3 regions of the Vibrio sp. R15-SG3-ISO1B genome follow, and region 1 is predicted to be linked to each of the others. Evidence: riboswitches for the same ligand, from Rfam matches in the RefSeq annotation. Region 1 holds a riboswitch; each other region holds the start of a gene.
The links. Region 1 has a riboswitch for thiamine pyrophosphate ahead of thiC (phosphomethylpyrimidine synthase ThiC). Riboswitches for the same ligand answer to the same signal wherever they lie in the genome.

Region 1 (6,546 bases):
CCGTACTTCAACTTATTGCGATGGGGGGACGGAGAAGGCTAGGTGGGCCTGGCGACGGTTGTCCAGGTTCAAGTGCGTAGGCTTGAGAGTTAGGTAAATCCGGCTCTCTTTAAGGCTGAGACACGATGTCGAGCGCCCAAGGGCGTGAAGTCATTGATGCCATGCTTCCAGGAAAAGCCTCTAAGCTTCAGATAAGTTGGAATCGTACCCCAAACCGACACAGGTGGTCGGGTAGAGAATACCAAGGCGCTTGAGAGAACTCGGGTGAAGGAACTAGGCAAAATGGTACCGTAACTTCGGGAGAAGGTACGCTCTTGACGGTGAAGTCCCTTGCGGATGGAGCTATTGAGAGTCGCAGATACCAGGTGGCTGCAACTGTTTATTAAAAACACAGCACTGTGCAAAATCGTAAGATGACGTATACGGTGTGACGCCTGCCCGGTGCCGGAAGGTTAATTGATGGGGTTAGACTTCGGTCGAAGCTCTTGATCGAAGCCCCGGTAAACGGCGGCCGTAACTATAACGGTCCTAAGGTAGCGAAATTCCTTGTCGGGTAAGTTCCGACCTGCACGAATGGCGTAATGATGGCCACGCTGTCTCCACCCGAGACTCAGTGAAATTGAAATCGCTGTGAAGATGCAGTGTACCCGCGGCTAGACGGAAAGACCCCGTGAACCTTTACTACAGCTTGGCACTGAACATTGAGCCTACATGTGTAGGATAGGTGGGAGGCTTTGAAGCAGGTACGCCAGTATCTGTGGAGCCGACCTTGAAATACCACCCTTGTATGTTTGATGTTCTAACTTAGCCCCATTATCTGGGGTGAGGACAGTGCCTGGTGGGTAGTTTGACTGGGGCGGTCTCCTCCCAAAGAGTAACGGAGGAGCACGAAGGTGGGCTAATCACGGTTGGACATCGTGAGGTTAGTGCAATGGCATAAGCCCGCTTGACTGCGAGAATGACAATTCGAGCAGGTGCGAAAGCAGGTCATAGTGATCCGGTGGTTCTGAATGGAAGGGCCATCGCTCAACGGATAAAAGGTACTCCGGGGATAACAGGCTGATACCGCCCAAGAGTTCATATCGACGGCGGTGTTTGGCACCTCGATGTCGGCTCATCACATCCTGGGGCTGAAGTCGGTCCCAAGGGTATGGCTGTTCGCCATTTAAAGTGGTACGCGAGCTGGGTTTAGAACGTCGTGAGACAGTTCGGTCCCTATCTGCCGTGGGCGTTGGAAGATTGAAGGGGGCTGCTCCTAGTACGAGAGGACCGGAGTGGACGAACCTCTGGTGTTCGGGTTGTGTCGCCAGACGCATTGCCCGGTAGCTAAGTTCGGAATCGATAACCGCTGAAAGCATCTAAGCGGGAAGCGAGCCCTGAGATGAGTCTTCCCTGGCACTTTAAGTGCCCTTAAGGGTTGTTCGAGACTAGAACGTTGATAGGCAGGGTGTGTAAGCGCTGTGAGGCGTTGAGCTAACCTGTACTAATTGCCCGTGAGGCTTAACCATACAACACCCAAAGGGTTTTGATGGACTCAAAGCAAGAACGAAACTTGATTGTGTGAATGAACGAGAATTCAGTTCCTAGTGAATAGTTCCTAGTACCTAGAAGGTATTTCTAGGAACTCGCATCTAGGCACTAGAAACTTTAATTAACAGCTTTCCGAATTATTAAGTTCTAGGAACTAGGGTCTAGGCACTCACTTCTAGGAACTTAAACAAAATTTGCTTGGCGACCATAGCGATTTGGACCCACCTGATTCCATGCCGAACTCAGAAGTGAAACGAATTAGCGCCGATGGTAGTGTGGGGTTTCCCCATGTGAGAGTAGGACATCGCCAGGCTTTGAACATTATCTGTTTAAAGCACGATTGAGATAAGACTTTAAATAGACCACTGCGGAGTGGTAGTTCAGTTGGTTAGAATACCGGCCTGTCACGCCGGGGGTCGCGGGTTCGAGTCCCGTCCACTCCGCCACTTATAAACCTCGTTTATCGAGGTTTTTTTGAATCTAATTTTTAGGGGTGTAGCTCCAATTGGCAGAGCAGCGGATTCCAAATCCGCGTGTTGGGAGTTCGAATCTCTCCACCCCTGCCATATCTAAGGCTCTAGTCGAAAGACTAGAGCCTTTTTTGTCTCCGTTTTTTAATCTTGCACGCGACAAAACACAAATCACTCATTGCACTGAGAATCATTCGCAGTATTTTGCTACATTATACGTCTTGTCTGTTTTAGGTGTTTACCGTTATGGCTTTGAGTCGTCGCCAATTTCTTCAATCTTCACTTGCTTTGTCTGCTCTCTCAATGATTCCTGCTTGTTCGGTGACTCGGCAAACTCGGACTCGAGAAGGCTATGTTTACGATCTCACTGCTGAGCCTAGCCGGGCTGAACTCGTCCCTGGGTATCAAACAGACGTACTGGGGTTTAATGGTGCGATCCCTGCGCCGACACTCTATTGTCGTCAGGGGGAAGAGGTCGTGATTCGTTTCACGAACAAACTGTCAGAGCCTACCACCATACATTGGCACGGCTTGCGAATACCGATCGAGATGGACGGCGTTCCTTTTCTCAGTCAAGCGCCTATCATGCCGGGAGAGACGTTTGAGTATCGATTCACTCCGCCTGACGCAGGCACGTTTTGGTATCACCCACACATGAACAGCGTTGAACAGTTAGGGCGAGGACTCGTTGGACTGATTATTGTTGAAGAGCGCGACCCCGTGGTTTTTGATGAAGAGCATGCGTTAATGCTCAAGCATTGGCACATCGACAGTCAAGGGCAGTGGAAGGAGAGAATGATCCCACGTTTAAGTGCTCGGATGGGCACGCCAGGGGAGTGGAGCAGTGTGAATGGCGTTCATGAGCCTTTATATACGCTTAAAGCGCACGCGACCACTCGCTTACGCATTGCTAATGTCGACAATACCATTACCTATCCAATTGCGATTGAAGGGGCAGAGGCTTGGATACTGGCTATTGATGGCAACCCGGTCACCACGCCAATGAAGCTCTCTCAGCATAAAGTTGGACCGGGTATGAGGGTGGATCTTGGTCTGATTGCGCCATCTGCTGGCAACAAAGTGTTTGTTCGTCAAATGAAGGGGCGTTTCCCTTTTCCTCTGTGTGAATTTGATGTCGTCGCGTCTGATTTGCCACAGGGTCAAGCGCTGCCAAGTTTGCCTCTTAACCCTGTGCCCGCGCTCGATCTACCCAACGCTGAAGAGATTGACTTTGTGTTTGAGTGGCAAGGTGCGGTAACGCCCGTAGGCAAAGATGGCAAGGCGAGTTCAACCTTTTGGTTGACCAACAAGGTGGCGTGGCAGGGGATGAGTCGTCATTCGATTCCTGCGCCGCTGGCGCAGTTGGAGCTAGGCAAAACCTACATCTTCGATCTTAAAAATGTCACTCAGTACCATCATCCTATTCATCTTCATGGCCATACCTTTACCGTGCTCGAAATGGACGGTAAGCCGCTCCTAGAGCCGTTCCATACGGATACGGTACTACTGGGCAAGAATGGTCGTGCCAAAGCGGCTTTCGTCGCGGACAACCCCGGTCGGTGGATGTATCACTGTCATGTCATAGAGCACATGAAAACCGGTTTGATGGGCTATATCGAAGTAAAGTGACTCCTGTAACTTTTTAAATCTAACAGAGTGTTTAGCGTCATTACATTGATCTGAAGTCTGTTTTTTTGTCTGTTTGGCGCTACACTAACGCCACAAATTTGGAGGGGTTATGGGTCAGTTTGCAATTTTAGGGTTTATTGCCATGGGTGGCGCCGTTGGTGCGTGCTCTCGTTATTTAGTGTCTGAGCTGTGTGCGACATTACTGGGGCGAGGTTTTCCATATGGTACGCTAACTGTTAACGTAGTCGGCTCACTGGCGATGGGCTTACTGATCGCCGCGTTTGAAAATGGCAACCTTGCGACTGAACCATGGAGACAGATCATCGGGCTCGGTTTTCTTGGTGCTTTGACGACGTTCTCTACGTTTTCGATGGACAACGTTTTACTCATGCAGCAGGGCGCCTTTTTCAAGATGGGACTCAATGTCTTACTCAATGTAGTATTAAGCATCTCTGCCGCTTGGGTGGGCTTTCAACTGCTGATCAAAAGCTAGCTTGCTTAGAGGTGCTTTGAGCCTCACTAGACAAAATTTACACAGGTCGGCTTGGTTTATCCAAGCCGTTTTTATATACTCGGTTCACTTGTCGGAGTGCCATAAGGCTGAGACCGTTTATTCGGGATCCGTTGAACCTGATCAGGTTAATACCTGCGAAGGGAACAAGAGAAGATATCGACCCTCCTAATCTAGGATTCGTTCTCTCTGATCTGAGCGTCATGCGATCTATCTACAGATAGGTACCCGCGTCAGATCGCCCTCTTGTTGCATCTTTCCGCCAAGCATTTTTATCTCTAACACTCATGCTCCTACGAGCAATAAAGAGCAAGGAAAAATGCTATGTCGAATCGCAAACAAGCGAGACTGGAAGCCAAACAGTTTATTGATACCCTCTCGGTACAGGCGTACCCCAATTCACGCAAGGTTTATGTAGAAGGTTCACGACCTGATATTCGTGTTCCTATGCGAGAAATCTCCCTCGCTGACAGCTTGATTGGCGGTACTAAAGACGCGCCGATCTTTGAGCCCAATGAGCCGATTCGCGTTTACGACACTTCTGGTCCTTATACCGATCCTGACCATACGATTGACCTCTACCATGGATTACCTAAGTTACGTGAACAGTGGATTGAAGAGCGCGGTGATACGGAGCTGCTCGATGAGGTCAGTTCGGTATACACCAAACAGCGCTTGGAAGACGATACGCTAGACGAGCTGCGTTATGGTAACTTACCTCGCATTCGCCGTGCGAAAAGCGGTCAGTGTGTTACTCAGCTCCACTACGCGCGTCAAGGTGTGATTACACCGGAAATGGAATACATCGCTCTGCGTGAAAACATGGGGCGTGCTCGTTATCGCGATGAGGTGTTGAACCAACAGCATCCAGGTCAAAGCTTTGGGGCCCACTTGCCAAAGGACATCAGTGCTGAGTTTGTCCGCCAAGAAGTGGCCGCGGGCCGTGCCATCATTCCATCCAACATCAACCACCCGGAAGCGGAGCCAATGATCATTGGTCGCAATTTCTTGGTCAAGGTGAACGCCAATATTGGTAACTCTTCTGTGACCTCTTCCATTGAGGAAGAAGTTGAGAAATTGGTTTGGGCAACACGTTGGGGCGGCGATACGGTGATGGATTTGTCGACCGGACGCAATATTCACGAGACTCGAGAGTGGATTCTACGTAACAGCCCAGTTCCGATCGGCACCGTGCCTATGTACCAAGCGCTTGAAAAAGTGAATGGCATTGCAGAAAACCTCAACTGGGAAGTGATGCGAGACACCTTGATTGAGCAAGCTGAGCAGGGCGTCGATTACTTCACGATTCATGCCGGTTTGCTGTTGCGTTATGTGCCGATGACGGCCAAACGTGTCACGGGTATTGTCTCTCGCGGCGGCTCGATCATCGCTAAGTGGTGTCTCGCTCACCATCAAGAAAGCTTCCTTTACACCCACTTCCGCGAAATTTGTGAAATTTGTGCCAAGTACGATGTCGCGCTTTCGCTCGGTGATGGCTTGCGTCCAGGTTCGGTGGCCGATGCCAATGATGAAGCGCAGTTTGCTGAGCTACGCACGTTGGGTGAACTGACTAAGATCGCGTGGGAGTATGACGTGCAGGTGATCATTGAAGGCCCTGGGCATGTACCTATGCACATGATCAAAGCCAATATGGATGAGCAGCTAGAGCACTGCCACGAAGCGCCATTCTACACTTTGGGTCCTCTGACGACCGATATTGCCCCTGGGTACGATCATATTACCTCTGGCATTGGCGCTGCGATGATCGGCTGGTACGGCTGTGCGATGCTCTGCTATGTGACGCCGAAAGAGCACTTGGGTCTACCCAATAAAGAAGACGTTAAGACGGGCTTGATTGCTTATAAACTTGCGGCGCATGCGGCGGATTTGGCTAAAGGCCACCCTGGTGCTCAGGTTCGTGACAATGCGCTCTCAAAAGCTCGCTTTGAGTTCCGCTGGGAGGATCAGTTCAATTTGTCGCTTGACCCTGATACAGCGCGAGCTTTCCACGATGAAACTTTGCCGCAAGAGTCGGGCAAAGTGGCTCACTTTTGTTCAATGTGTGGACCAAAATTCTGTTCGATGAAAATTTCTCAGGAAGTGCGCGAGTACGCTAAAGACACGCAACAAGTCGAAGCCGACCAAGCCATCTCCGTTAAAATGCTCGATGATCCACTTGAAGGGATGCGCCAAAAGTCAGAGGAGTTCCGTCAATCGGGTTCTGAGTTGTATCATCCTGCCGCTCAGCCTGAAAGTGCAGAGTCTTAGGAGCGCGACGATGAAAATTGTGATTCCTCACTCAGAGCCCACATTGCGCGATGATATCGCGCAATGCTTGGCATTAGCCGGCGAGCAAGGGTTTGCCACACGAGAGATTCAGTTGATTGAAGGGGCTGAGTCGACGGT
Region 2 (6,546 bases), on a different contig from region 1:
TTGCTCGCTTATATAATGATAACTCAGCAAGGAGTCAGCAATGTGGGATCGTGATGAACAGGATTCACAATTTAGCCAGATGATCGAAGCGCGACTATCTCGTCGTCGTTTCTTAGCCGGAACCGCTGCCGTCAGTGCAGGGGCGTTTCTTTCCCTCAACCCGATAGCGAAAGCGATAGCGGCATCGAGTGATAGTCGTTTACTCAACTTCGAAGCAGTGCCAGCCTCGACAAAAGATGCGATCATCGTACCCAAAGGTTATAAAGCCACGCCGCTTCTCTCTTGGGGTGATCCTATTTTTGCTGATGCGCCAGAGTTTGATCAAAGCGGTAAGCAAGATTCAGCCGCGCAAGCGCGTCAGTTTGGTGACAACACCGACGGGATGAGCCTATTCCCTATCAGTGACGATCGCGCTGTCATTGCGGTGAACAACGAATACACCAACTACGAATACTTGTTCGAACATGGCGGTAAAGCGATGACGGCGGACGACGTATTAAAAGCGCAAGCGGCACACGGTGTGACGGTGTTCGAAATCGTCAAATCCGGCGGAGAGTGGAAAGTGGATAAAGCGGGGGAACGCAACCGCCGTATTACCGCTAACACAGAAATGCGCCTGACAGGCCCAGCGGCGGGTCATGAGTTGATGAAAACCGAATTGGATCCTTCAGGCTTAGCGCCACTCGGCACTTTTAACAACTGCGCCAACGGTCAAACGCCTTGGGGCACATACTTAACCTGTGAAGAGAACTTCCACGGCTATTTTGGCACCAGTACGACGGCAGAGTTGAGCGACGATCATAAGCGTTACGGAATCAAAGCAGCGAAGAGCAGCTACCAGTGGCATGATACCGATGAGCGTTTCGATGTCGCTAAGCATCCGAATGAACCACACCGTTTTGGTTGGGTTGTGGAGATCGATCCAAACGATCCGACGTCGACGCCGCTTAAGCGCACTGCACTCGGGCGATTTAAGCACGAGAATGCGGCACTGTTGATCAACGATGATGGTCATGTCGTGGTGTACCTAGGTGATGATGAGCGCGGGGAGCACATTTACAAATTTGTCTCTCGCGATCGCTACCAACCGGGCAATGATGCTGCCAATCGCAACTTGCTTGAAGAGGGCACCTTGTATGTCGCCAAGTTCGAGATGGACGACAACGAGTTGAAAGGCAAGGGGCAGTGGATTGAACTGACTTATGGCAAAAATGGCCTGACTAAAGAGAACGGTTTTAACGATCAAGCCGAGGTGATGATTTTTGCACGTCGCGCTGCGACTCAAGTTGGCGCGACCACGATGGATCGCCCAGAGTGGGTGGCGGTGCACCCAGACAACCAACACGTCTTCTGTACCCTCACCAACAACAAAAACCGCGGCGTAAAAGAGGGCCAACCTGTCGGTGGTCCGAACCCTCGCGCTGAGAACCACTACGGACAAATTGTTCGCTGGGTACCGACCTCGGGCGATCACACCCAAGCAGAGTTTGATTGGGATTTGTACCTGATTGCTGGCAACCCAACGGTGCACAAAGATTCGCTCTACGCGGGCAGTGACAACATCAACGCCGACAACATGTTTAATAGCCCGGATGGTATCGGCTTTGATAAAGCCGGTCGTTTGTGGATTCAAACGGACGGAAACTACTCAAATCAGGGCGATTTTGCAGGTCAAGGGAACAACCAAATGTTGTGCGGCGATCCTAATACTGGTGAAGTGCGACGTTTCTTGACGGGGCCAATTGCTTGTGAAATCACGGGGCTGACCTTCTCCGCCGACTACAAAACCATGTTTGTGGGTGTTCAGCATCCGGGCGAGAAAGGTGCGCCATCTCACTACCCTGGTGGTGGTGACAGCAAGCCTCGCTCCACCATCGTTGCCATTACCCGTGAAGATGGCGGCGTTATTGGCGCTTAAGCTGTCTCACTGTTTGCATCAACAATCATTCGTATCAAGATGGGCGCCACGAGCGCCCATTTTTTATTGCCGATTTCCACATTGGCATATTTATGCGATCGCTCGCATAAAAAACGTCAAGGTTTCGTGTGTTCACCACAAAGAGTGTTGCGCTTCACAATCGCAATCCCTATATTGAAAGAGTACTCAGCATAACCTTAAGGTGTTCTAATCCGAATAAACTCCAGATAACAATACGACATTGAGCGATTGACCCGGCGAATCTAACCCATTTCTATTGGCGCAGACGCCCCAACGTAAAAAGAATAAAGTCTATCTGAGCGCCTTCTGATGAGAGAAGTGGCACCTTTAGGTTATTAAGTACGGTGATGATAACTGAGGAGGAGGTTAGGCTATGGTATCACTACTTTGGGTAGCATTAGGTTGTGTGGTCTTCTTATGTTGTTGGAGTGCTCAGCATGGTCTCCCTATGCTGGGGCTTAAACTGGATGAGTCCGATCTACTGATTATTTCTGAACTCGCTGGCGAAGACGTCTTAGAGGCATGACCTCAAATAACGACGATAATGAGCGTTGAAGCAGCAGCAAAAATGGAGCCTTGGGCTCCATTTTGCGTTTCAAGCCTATCGAAAATTTTGGCTATGGCAGTGCGTTGGGTTATAGCGAGATCACGTCCGTCAACTTATCCACCACCGTATGAAAACGGGCTGGCCACGCTCTTTGTTTTTTGCTCACCAAATACAGGGTCTCGACGACGGCTTTCTTTGGCTGATGCACAGCAAGTTGATCGCGCAAAGTGAAAGAGCTGAATGCGCTGTGTGGCAGCACCGTAAAACCGAGCCCTTTGGCAACTGGCAGAAGAATTTGGCTGAGTTGGTTGATGTAGCCCGAGGTGCGCAGGGCGCGAATATCAATCCCCGCCAGCGCTTTGTCGCCACACTGCGAAAAGTAGAGCGAGAGATAGTGCTCCGCGTCGGGGTGGCGAATTAAACCGATCTCAAGGAGAAGTTCAGGGGTAATAGGCTCGTCGACGTTTGCCGGCACAATCAAACACATGGTTTCTTGACCTATCTCTTGCGCTTCGATTCTCGGGTCGAGCGGGATGTGAGTGACAAGGCCCAAATCGGCGCGCCCCTCAGCCAAATCGTCGATGATCTTACGGTTGGGGGCGACTTCCAGCTTGACGACCAGTTGTGCAAATTCACACTGTAAATCGAGCAGATGCGGGTAGATAAGCTGCGCCAACGCGCCAGAGCAAGAGACCGACACCTCACCGCGATGCGCGTCGTCCTGAGATAACGAAGCAATCAGGTCTGTTTCTTGTTTGGCGCGCTGCTTTGCGTACTGATAGACCTGTCTGCCTTGTTCCGTTACTTCAAAGCTCTTGTTGTGACGCGCAATCAGTGGGTAGCCGCAAGCCTGTTCGAGCTTTTTGATGTGCTGGCTGACACCGGGCTGAGTCATGAACAGCTTTTCTGCGGTATGAGTAAAGTGGCCGGTCTCGACCAAGGTTTGAAACGTTTTGAGCCAGAGTGGATTGAGCATAACCGTCAAATCAATAACGAAAATTTATAAAATTAAGAGTAAACGATAATGTTCTGTGTGCCAAACGTCGCGTTCGTATCGCCCACTCCTCGATTCACTCGGGTTATTTAAGTGATCTGAATAGGTTGCATCTGCGCTATCACAGGGTTAAGGTTGGCGACATAGTCGGGGAGCGTTCCTTCTGCTCGAATCATAACGATAGCTTGATTAACGAGCCTGTCGTAGAAGCATAGAAGGAAGGCTGAGATCGCATCGCGAGACCCGTTGAACCTGATTCAGTTAGCACTGACGTAGGGAACTATTCATAACGCGGTGTCGTGGGGTCGCCACAATCTCGCCCGTTATGTGTTGTGCTTGGCCAACGCGCTCTGCACACAGTTCCTGACGCGTGCGTGAGGAACACCGATGAACCAAACCGCATTTTATGACCCTCAAACTCCGATTGTCCTAACCATCGCTGGCTCCGACAGTGGCGGCGGCGCGGGCATCCAAGCCGACATCAAAGCGATCAGTGCAACAGGCAGTTACGCCTGCTCCGTTATTACGGCCATTACCGCGCAAAATACCTGTGGTGTTCACGCCATTCATCCTATCCCTATCGACCATGTTCAAGCGCAGCTCGATGCGGTATTGAGCGATCTCAATGTCGTGGCGGTGAAGGTTGGCATGCTGGCTGACGCTGAAATCATCCGTGTCGTGGCACAAAGTTTGGCGGCGTATCAGCCCAAGTTTCTCGTGGTGGACCCGGTGATGGTGGCCACCAGTGGTGACAGCTTACTGCACGCCAGTGCGGTGGGGGCGCTCAAGAAAGAACTGCTACCGCTTGCCGATATGATCACACCAAACTTACCCGAGGCGGCGGCGCTGACTGGGCGAGCAACGCCGACATCGGAAGAGGAGATGGGAGCGATGATTGACGCCCTGCGCGCCTTGGGCGCCAAAACAGTGCTTCTTAAAGGGGGGCATCTAGAGGGCGAAAGCAGTAACGATCTGCTGATTGAAAGGAGTGGCAGTGAATTGATTCGCGCTAAGCGAGTCGCCACTCATAATACTCATGGTACGGGCTGTACGTTGTCATCGGCCATTGCGTCCTATCTTGCCCAAGGGTATCGGCTGCACAAAGCGGTCCATTTGGCTAAGCAATACATCTCACAAGCCATTGCGCATGCCGATGAACTCTCTATTGGTCAAGGACATGGGCCTGTGCACCACTTTTTCTCTGGTCACCAAAATGTACGTTAATCGCGATGGCGTGCAGTCGCATTACAAGGCTCTATTTGGGCATCGAGACCGAGCCAGAGCGGCTAGAGTTGAGAATAAAACGCGCCGCGTCATAGCGATCATTAGAGAGAGGAATATAGCCAGAGTGGGAGACAACTTTGTTGATGTTGTCTCTGTCGATATAACTATCGACAAAGCGTTTCAGTGATGGCCGCTTCTCTAGCGCCTGTTTGTTCACGTAAATAAACAGAGGGCGGGAAAGTGCGGCATATCGTCCCATAATCACGTTCTCGACACTGGGTTTGACCGCGTTGAAGCCAGTGGGAGCGATGGCGATCGCTTTCAACTTGTCTTGATTTTGCAAATAGTAGGCAAAGCCGATAAACGCCATGGCGTTGGGATCGGCGGCCACTTCGGCGACTAAGGCTTCATCGTCTTCATTTGCGGTGTAGTCTTGTCGACTCGCTTTGCCATCCAGCACCACCTCAACAAAATAGTCATAAGTGCCTGAGTCTGATCCAGGGCCGTGCAGGACGATGGGGCGATCAGGGAAGTGCGGATTGACTTGCTGCCAGTGAGTTATCGTGCGTTCAGCGGTGCTTTCCCAGAGTGTTTTCAGTTCATCAAGAGAGAGCGCATCGATCCACTGATTTTCTTTGTTCACCACCACGGTTATTGCATCGAGTGCGACAGGGAGCTCAATATAGTCGATGTGGTTGATTTCACACAGCGCTCGCTCTTTCTCTTTAATCGGGCGAGAGGCGTTAGAAATATCCGTGCGGCCTCGGCAAAACTTACGAAATCCGCCACCTGTGCCAGTGATGCCCACCACCACTTGGGTGTTGTGCCGCTCGGCACGCATAAAGTGATCGGCGACGGCTTGGGTAATCGGGTAAACGGTACTCGACCCTTCAATTTTGATCAGATCTTTCCCGTGTGCCGTGGTACTCATCAGCGCTAGGCATACAGAAGCAAGAACAGTCGAACGCAATCGAAAAGTCATGGTTGAGCACAAAGGAAGAATCAACATACCGCGACTATACGAGCTAGCACTTTTGAGCTCAATATCTTCACGTGAACTGTCACTAAAGATTCATCAATCACTCATCAATAATAACTACGCTGAATATTTTCATGGGGATGTAACATTTCTTCACTAGGCTGACTCGCCTATGTTTTTATTCCTGCCCGCAAAATACGTGGGTAAACGTTCGTGTGATGCTATGAAGCGCAAATTCATTTTTACTTCCATTCTCGCCTTGTTGGTGATCACGTTTACGTCGGCGCTGGTGACCCAAGCGACCCACCTGTTAGTGAAAAAGTCCCCGCTTGCGGAAGCGGCCGCTGAAATTAAAGTCAACGGTACGCTGGCCTACCTTTGGTTTGATGAGATCATGTCGGGCGATACCGCTCAGTCGATTCAGGAAGTGTGGTACTACTTAGAAATCGCCGATTGGCATGTGGTCGCGCTGCTTGAAGGCGGCGAGAGTATCATGGGCAATTATGAGCCAGTCACGGACAACGAATTACGTGAGCGTCTGGTTGAGCTTCGCAAAACGCTGGCGCAATTTCGCCTTCATGTGGAATCCACCTACCAAAAAATTCAGGCGCAGCGAGCGGATGCGTTTTTAAGCGCCGGACGCGACGAGCAATTTTTGGAGTTTGCCAGCCAAGCGGATGAGATCCAGCGCGTGATCAAAGCCAGTTATGAGTCTGGGATTTCCAATTACACGCAAACCAGCATCACCCTGATTATTGCGGTGATTGTGATTGCTGCCTACTCAATACGATTGCAGCACCGCTATGAGAAAAACCGCGATCAATTGCTCCACTCTCTCACGCAAGCCAAAGCCGCAATAGAGG
Region 3 (6,546 bases), on a different contig from region 1:
GCGTTGACCGCAACAACAACGACCAAGGCGTAGCTGAGCGCATCCGTCCACGAACGGAGCAGCAAAAAGAGCCCGGTCGAGATCACTAATCCTGGGGTCACCAGAATGATGGTCCCTAGCAGCTCTATCTTATCCGCGGTTTTCTCACGTTGATTGAGGCGCAGTCTTCGGCTCGACAATAAAATCGCCGTGCCCGCACTGACAGCGATAACGCTCGCCATGCTCGCCACTTTCAGTGACGCGCCGAGCGCGGACCAAAATCGGCCATCACTCAGCACACTCAACGCCTGAGAATTCATACCACTGGCTAGTACCATCCCAAGAGGCGGCAACACTAACAGCAAGCTAAAACCTATCCAAGCGCCATCCCAGCACTTAGAGAATAGACTGTCTTTCACCACCAACGCAGTTGGTGCGTCGCTGCCCATCGAAATGGCAATAGGTCGAGCGAAGCGTTGAATCGATAACGCCATTAAGCCACATAGCAGCATTTGCCAAATTGCCAGTAACGCGCCCGCTTGCAAATCAAAATCAAACTTGATCGCTTGGTAAATCGCGAGCTCAATGGTGGTCGATTTGGGCCCGCCGCCCAATGCCATAACAGTGGCAAAACTGGTAAAGCAGAGCATAAACACCAACCCGCAAACGGGCGCTAATTGCTGCCTCATCCGCGGCCATTCGACCCACTTAAACTTTTGCCAATGGCCCATGCCTAAGTGGGCGCACAGTTTGTGTTGCTCCGCCGGAATCGACTCTAGTGATTGCAGCAGCAAACGCGCCGCATAAGGAAGATTAAAAAAGAGGTGCGCGAGCAAAATGCCATGCAAACCGTAAATATTAAATGGCAACGAGAGATCCCACTGCGCAAGCTGTGTCGCCAGCCAACCACTGCGCCCATAAATCGCCAGCAAGCCAAACACCCCCACCAACACAGGAAGTACCAAAGTGGTCGCAAACAGCTTGAGTACCAAAGCTTTGCCGATGAACTGCCGCCGCGACAAAGCATGGGTGACGGGGATCGCCAAACCGACACTGAGCAGCGTTGAGAGAAAAGATTGATAGAAGCTAAATTGGGTAACGTGGCGGTAATAAGGATCTTGCCAAATGACGCGCAGATCGAGGGAAGGCGCTTGATTGAGCAATGCCAGCAGCGCTGAAACGACAAAGGCCGCGATCAGCATCGCGACCCATACGCCTAATTTAGGGACAGATTGCACGAACGCCTAACCTTAGAAGGTCAACGCGTTTTGCCATTCACGAATCCACGCTTTGCGGTGGGTAGCCACCTCTTCAGCGCTAAAGCTCAAGGCTTGGCTTGGCTTCGTCAGGCTTTGATACCCTTCTGGCAACGCGACGTCAGTGACAGGGTACATCCAGTTCCCTGTGGGCATGGCCGACTGAAAGTCATCGCTGAGGATAAACTGCATAAAGGCATCCGCCAACTCGCTGTTCGCGCTCGTTTTAACTTTGGCGGCCACTTCTACTTGAGTGTAATGACCTTCCGCGAAATTCGCCGCAGCGAACTTAGCATCATTTTCGGCAATCAGATGGTACGCAGGTGACGTGGTGTAAGAGAGCACCATGTCAGACTCGCCTTTTAAGAACATCGAGTACGCTTCTGACCACCCTTTCGTGACCGTCACTGTCTTTTTCGCCAACGCTTTCCACGCCTGCGGCGCTTCGTCGCCATAGACAGATTTCATCCACAGCATCAAACCTTGACCCGGGGTTGAGGTACGCGGGTCTTGGTAGATGACTGTTAAGTCGTCATTTGATTCCACCAGCGCTTTGAGGCTAGTCGGTGGCTCAGCCAAGGTCTCTTTGTTGTAGACAAACGCGAAGTAACCGTAGTCGTACGGCACAAAGGTCGTATTGGACCAGCCGCCTGGCAAGGTGACGGATGACGTATCGACGCTATGCTCAGCCAACAAACCGGTCTGCTGCGCTTCTGCCATCAAGTTGTTGTCTAACCCCAACACAATATCGGCTTTGCTATTGTCGCCTTCCAGTCTCAAGCGATTGAGGATAGAGACGCCATCATCCAAAGCTACAAAATTCAACGTACAGTCGCACTGTGCTTCAAACGCTTTTTTTACCACTGGGCCTGGGCCCCAATCGGCAGCGAAAGAGTCATAGGTATAAACGGTTAACGTATCGGCTGCGGTTGCAGAAAAAGACGTCAGTGCCGCGGCGGCACAAAGTGGCATAAATGAAGGGATAAAAGTGGATTTCACTGCTCGCTCTCCTTGTTGAGCCACGCAGGTCTGAGGGACAAACAGACGTCTGATGTCCTCGCTCAATTCCTACGCCAGCATTATCTGGTTCAGGTCTACGGGTCCCGAGCAAAGCTCGATCTCAGCGTCATTCAGTGAATGAATAGCTCCCCGATGAGGTTCGGCTTGATTGTAATAGGTCTGCCCTACAATAGCCATACTTGCGTGACGGCCCACCAAGACACAATCACGAATCGTTACGTTGATCATAGCCCCAGCGCGCCACCAAGGATTGCTCGATGCCGAGGTGATCCAAAATGCGCGCGACCATAAAATCAATAAGATCGTCTATCGATTTAGGTTGGTGATAAAAACCGGGCGCGGCCGGCATAATAGTGACGCCCATCTGCGAGAGCTTGTGCATGTTCTCAAGGTGCAAGGTTGAGAAAGGCGTTTCTCGAACCACCAGCAGCAATTGACCACGCTCTTTCATCACCACATCAGCGGCGCGTTCAATCAAATTATCGGACATACCATGAGCAATCGCTGCCACACTGCCCGCCGAACAAGGGCAAACCACCATCTGCTTGGGCGCCGCTGAGCCAGAGGCCACGGGCGAGAACCAGTCCTCTTTGCCGCACACCACTAATTTAGCCGGATCGCAGCTGAGATGGGCGACCAAGGCTTGCTTGGCGCTGTCTGGGTTGGCAGGCAGTTTTAATCCGTGTTCGGTGGCCAACACCACTCGCGCCGCCGATGAAACCAGCAGGTAAACCTGATAATCCGCGGCCAATAAGCACTGCAACAAACGCAGCCCATAAGGCGCGCCTGAGGCTCCGGTAAAAGCGAGGGTGATGGATTTTTCAGCCATTGTGCGTATCTCTTATTATTGGGCTAATTGCGCTAACAGTTTGTCGTGAATTCCGCCAAACCCGCCGTTACTCATCACAAGAATCTGATCGCCGGGGCGAGCATGCCTAGCGATGCTGCGCACCAAGTCGTCGATGTCGTCAGAGACATAAGCGGGTTGCGCGCACTGCTCGGCAATCTCACTCACCGACCAAGTAATTGACTCAGGCTGAAAGAGGAACACTTCATCTGCCGCCTGCAATGAGGCCGCAAGCGTTTCTTTGTGCACCCCGCGTTTCATGGTTGCACTACGCGGCTCCAACACCGCAAGGATTCGGGATTGACCCACCTTGTTACGTAAGCCGCCCAATGTCAGTTCAATCGCCGTTGGATGATGAGCAAAGTCGTCATACACAGTGATGTCATTGACCTGCCCTTTTAACTCCAAGCGGCGTTTGGTATTAATAAAGCGCCCTAACGCCTCACAAGCGTGATCCGGAGTGACCCCCACATGACGCGCCGCCGCGATGGCCATCAACGCATTGCTGACGTTGTGATCGCCGACTAAATTCCACGTCACTCGACCCACTATTTCTCCCGCCAATAAGACATCAAAGACACTGCTATCTTGGGCCTCTTTTTGCGCTTGCCAGCCAGATTCGCACCCTGTGTACTCTTGTTCGCTCCAGCAGCCACGGGCAATAACGTCTTGCAGCGCCTGGTCTGATTGAGGAGTAAACATCCGACCATTGCCCGGTACGGTTCTCACTAGATGGTGAAATTGGCGCTTAATCGCTTCCAGATCATCGAAGATGTCTGCATGATCGAACTCAAGGTTATTCATGACCAAGGTACGTGGATGGTAATGAACGAACTTAGAACGCTTATCGAAAAAAGCGCTGTCGTATTCATCAGCTTCAACTATGAAAAACGGGCTGTTGCCCAACCTTGCCGACAAACCAAAGTTGCCAAGCACGCCGCCCACGAGAAAACCGGGTTCATAACCACAATCTTCCAGAATCCAAGCGAGCATACTGGATGTGGTGGTTTTGCCGTGCGTTCCCGCGACCGCCAGTACCCATCGGTCATGCAGCAGAAACTCTTGCAGCCACTGTGGGCCGGAGGTGTAACGCAGGTTGCTATCCAGTACATGCTCGACACACGGGTTACCACGGCTCATCGCATTACCGATCACCACCAAATCGGGCGCCGGATTTAACTGCGCAGGATCAAACCCTTCTATAATTTCAATACCTTGCGATTCAAGTAGCGTGCTCATGGGCGGGTACACATTGGCGTCACTGCCGGTGACTTTGTGCCCCAATTGACGCGCTAAAATTGCCGCTCCTCCCATAAAGGTGCCACAAATTCCCAAGATATGAATATGCATAGAGTGATCCTGAAAAGGCTAATTTGAAGTGCTCATTATGGCGATAATGGCTTGAAAAGCGAACCTCTTTGTCCTTCGGATGTGAAATCTTGGCACAATCGAGCAAAGTTTGTTCAAGATGAAAAACCGTGAAAATATTTGAATAATTACCAAAAAAATTGAGAGGTTAGACAGTTAGTTCGTTACCAATAATAAGATCATGGTTTTACAATTGCTCAAGGCAAAAACAAAAGCTCACGCATAGCTTCGTCCCTCTTGCGCCCCAACAATAAAATGGCAAGAGGTTGCCCAACTCCCCCCAAACTTATGCGATTTTAAGGAATAAACATGTCTGGAATGCGCACCCTTGGCGAGTTCATTGTTGAAAAACAGACGGACTTCCCCCACGCTAGCGGTGATCTATCATCCCTACTGTCGTCGATTCGCCTTGCGGCTAAAATCGTCAACCGCGAAATTAACGCGGCGGGCCTTGGTGATATCACCGGTGCCGTTGGTAGTGAGAACATTCAGGGCGAAGCCCAACAAAAACTGGATGTTTACGCGAACGAGAAGTTCAAAGCAGCACTTGAAGCACGTGATCAAGTGTGTGGCGTAGCAAGTGAAGAAGAAGATGAGGCGGTCGCGTTCAATAAAGAACTGAACAAAAACGCCAAATACGTGGTATTGATGGATCCACTCGATGGCTCATCTAACATCGATGTTAACGTCTCTGTCGGAACGATTTTCTCTATCTATCGCCGCGTCTCTCCTATCGGTACCCCACCGACAGAAGAAGACTTCCTTCAACCAGGCAACAAGCAAGTCGCGGCCGGTTATGTGATTTACGGTTCATCAACCATGCTTGTCTACACCACAGGCAATGGCGTCAATGGCTTTACCTACGATCCATCGATCGGTACGTTCTGCTTGTCTCATGAGAATATGATGGTGCCAGAAGATGGCCGCATCTACTCAATTAACGAAGGTAACTACTTCCGTTTCCCAATGGGCGTGAAAAAGTACATCAAATTCTGCCAAGAAAACGAACCGAATGACGGTCGCCCGTACACGTCTCGCTACATTGGCTCTTTGGTGTCGGACTTCCACCGTAACCTACTGAAAGGAGGCATTTACCTGTACCCAAGCACGCAAAGCCACCCGAACGGCAAACTGCGTCTTCTTTATGAGTGTAACCCAATGGCGTTCATTATTGAGCAGGCGGGCGGTATTGCCTCAGACGGTGAGAAACGCATCATGGATATTGATCCCACAGAGCTGCACCAACGTGTGCCTTTCTTTGTTGGCTCAAAAAACATGGTCAAGAAAGTCGAATCTTTCCTCGCAGAATACAAAGACCAATAAGGCTCAGCTATTCTCTTCAAGGCGCTCACTGAGCGCCTTGTTTTTTATGAACTTCCATAGCTTCCCCAGTCGCTGCGCTTCACAATCGGTGTTTTCTTGACCAAGCTCTCATCGTCCGTCATTTACAAAAAACCAAGTTTAGCGGTAAGGTATTTGCCTACATATCGACCAATAACAAGGAAGCTTGCCCATGAGTCTTAATCACGTCCCTGCAGGGAAATCACTCCCGGATGACATTTATGTCGTCATCGAAATTCCGGCCAATGCCGATCCGATCAAGTACGAGGTCGACAAAGATTCTGGCGCGGTATTTGTGGACCGCTTTATGTCCGCGCCTATGTTCTATCCATGTAACTATGGCTATGTGAATCACACACTCTCTTTAGATGGTGACCCGGTTGATGTCCTAGTGCCGACCCCTTATCCCTTGATGCCAGGTAGTGTGATTCGCTGTCGCCCTGTCGGTGTATTGAAAATGACCGATGAATCAGGTGAAGATGCCAAAGTGCTCGCCGTGCCGCACAGTAAAATCTCCAAAGAGTACGAGCACATCCAAGATGTCGGTGATATTCCTGATCTGCTCAAAGCGCAAATTACCCACTTTTTTGAGCGCTACAAAGAGCTCGAAAGCGGCAAATGGGTCAAAGTGGAGGGCTGGGAAGACGTCGCTGCCGCGCGCCAAGAGATTCTGGAGTCGTTTGAGCGCGCGAGTAAGTAATCCTCACCCAACCACCGTGACTCATTAAATAACAG

Region 2: it holds a riboswitch for thiamine pyrophosphate, as region 1 does, so the genes downstream of both, thiD (bifunctional hydroxymethylpyrimidine kinase/phosphomethylpyrimidine kinase) here and thiC (phosphomethylpyrimidine synthase ThiC) in region 1, are expected to answer to the same signal.
Region 3: it holds a riboswitch for thiamine pyrophosphate, as region 1 does, so the genes downstream of both, thiB (thiamine ABC transporter substrate binding subunit) here and thiC (phosphomethylpyrimidine synthase ThiC) in region 1, are expected to answer to the same signal.

The regions. Positions count from the first base shown of each region.
Region 1 is NZ_JCBDGG010000006.1:793-7,338, forward strand. It holds partial or broken rRNA gene AC6R0S_RS01890 (23S ribosomal RNA) at 1-1,508, shown strand, start outside; rRNA gene rrf (5S ribosomal RNA) at 1,728-1,843, shown strand; tRNA gene AC6R0S_RS01900 (tRNA-Asp) at 1,900-1,976, shown strand; tRNA gene AC6R0S_RS01905 (tRNA-Trp) at 2,020-2,096, shown strand; gene AC6R0S_RS01910 (multicopper oxidase domain-containing protein) at 2,247-3,629, shown strand; gene crcB (fluoride efflux transporter CrcB) at 3,739-4,122, shown strand; TPP riboswitch at 4,205-4,303, shown strand; gene thiC (phosphomethylpyrimidine synthase ThiC) at 4,465-6,408, shown strand; gene AC6R0S_RS01925 (thiamine phosphate synthase) at 6,419-6,546, shown strand, end outside.
Region 2 is NZ_JCBDGG010000017.1:36,988-43,533, reverse strand. It holds gene AC6R0S_RS05330 (PhoX family protein) at 41-1,918, shown strand; gene AC6R0S_RS05325 (hypothetical protein) at 2,313-2,465, shown strand; gene AC6R0S_RS05320 (LysR family transcriptional regulator) at 2,575-3,462, opposite strand; TPP riboswitch at 3,619-3,776, shown strand; gene thiD (bifunctional hydroxymethylpyrimidine kinase/phosphomethylpyrimidine kinase) at 3,868-4,704, shown strand; gene AC6R0S_RS05310 (PstS family phosphate ABC transporter substrate-binding protein) at 4,736-5,686, opposite strand; gene AC6R0S_RS05305 (putative bifunctional diguanylate cyclase/phosphodiesterase) at 5,856-6,546, shown strand, end outside.
Region 3 is NZ_JCBDGG010000035.1:23,178-29,723, forward strand. It holds gene thiP (thiamine/thiamine pyrophosphate ABC transporter permease ThiP) at 1-1,181, opposite strand, end outside; gene thiB (thiamine ABC transporter substrate binding subunit) at 1,230-2,207, opposite strand; TPP riboswitch at 2,284-2,397, opposite strand; gene AC6R0S_RS10770 (flavin prenyltransferase UbiX) at 2,461-3,084, opposite strand; gene mpl (UDP-N-acetylmuramate:L-alanyl-gamma-D-glutamyl-meso-diaminopimelate ligase) at 3,100-4,452, opposite strand; gene fbp (class 1 fructose-bisphosphatase) at 4,780-5,793, shown strand; gene ppa (inorganic diphosphatase) at 5,984-6,511, shown strand.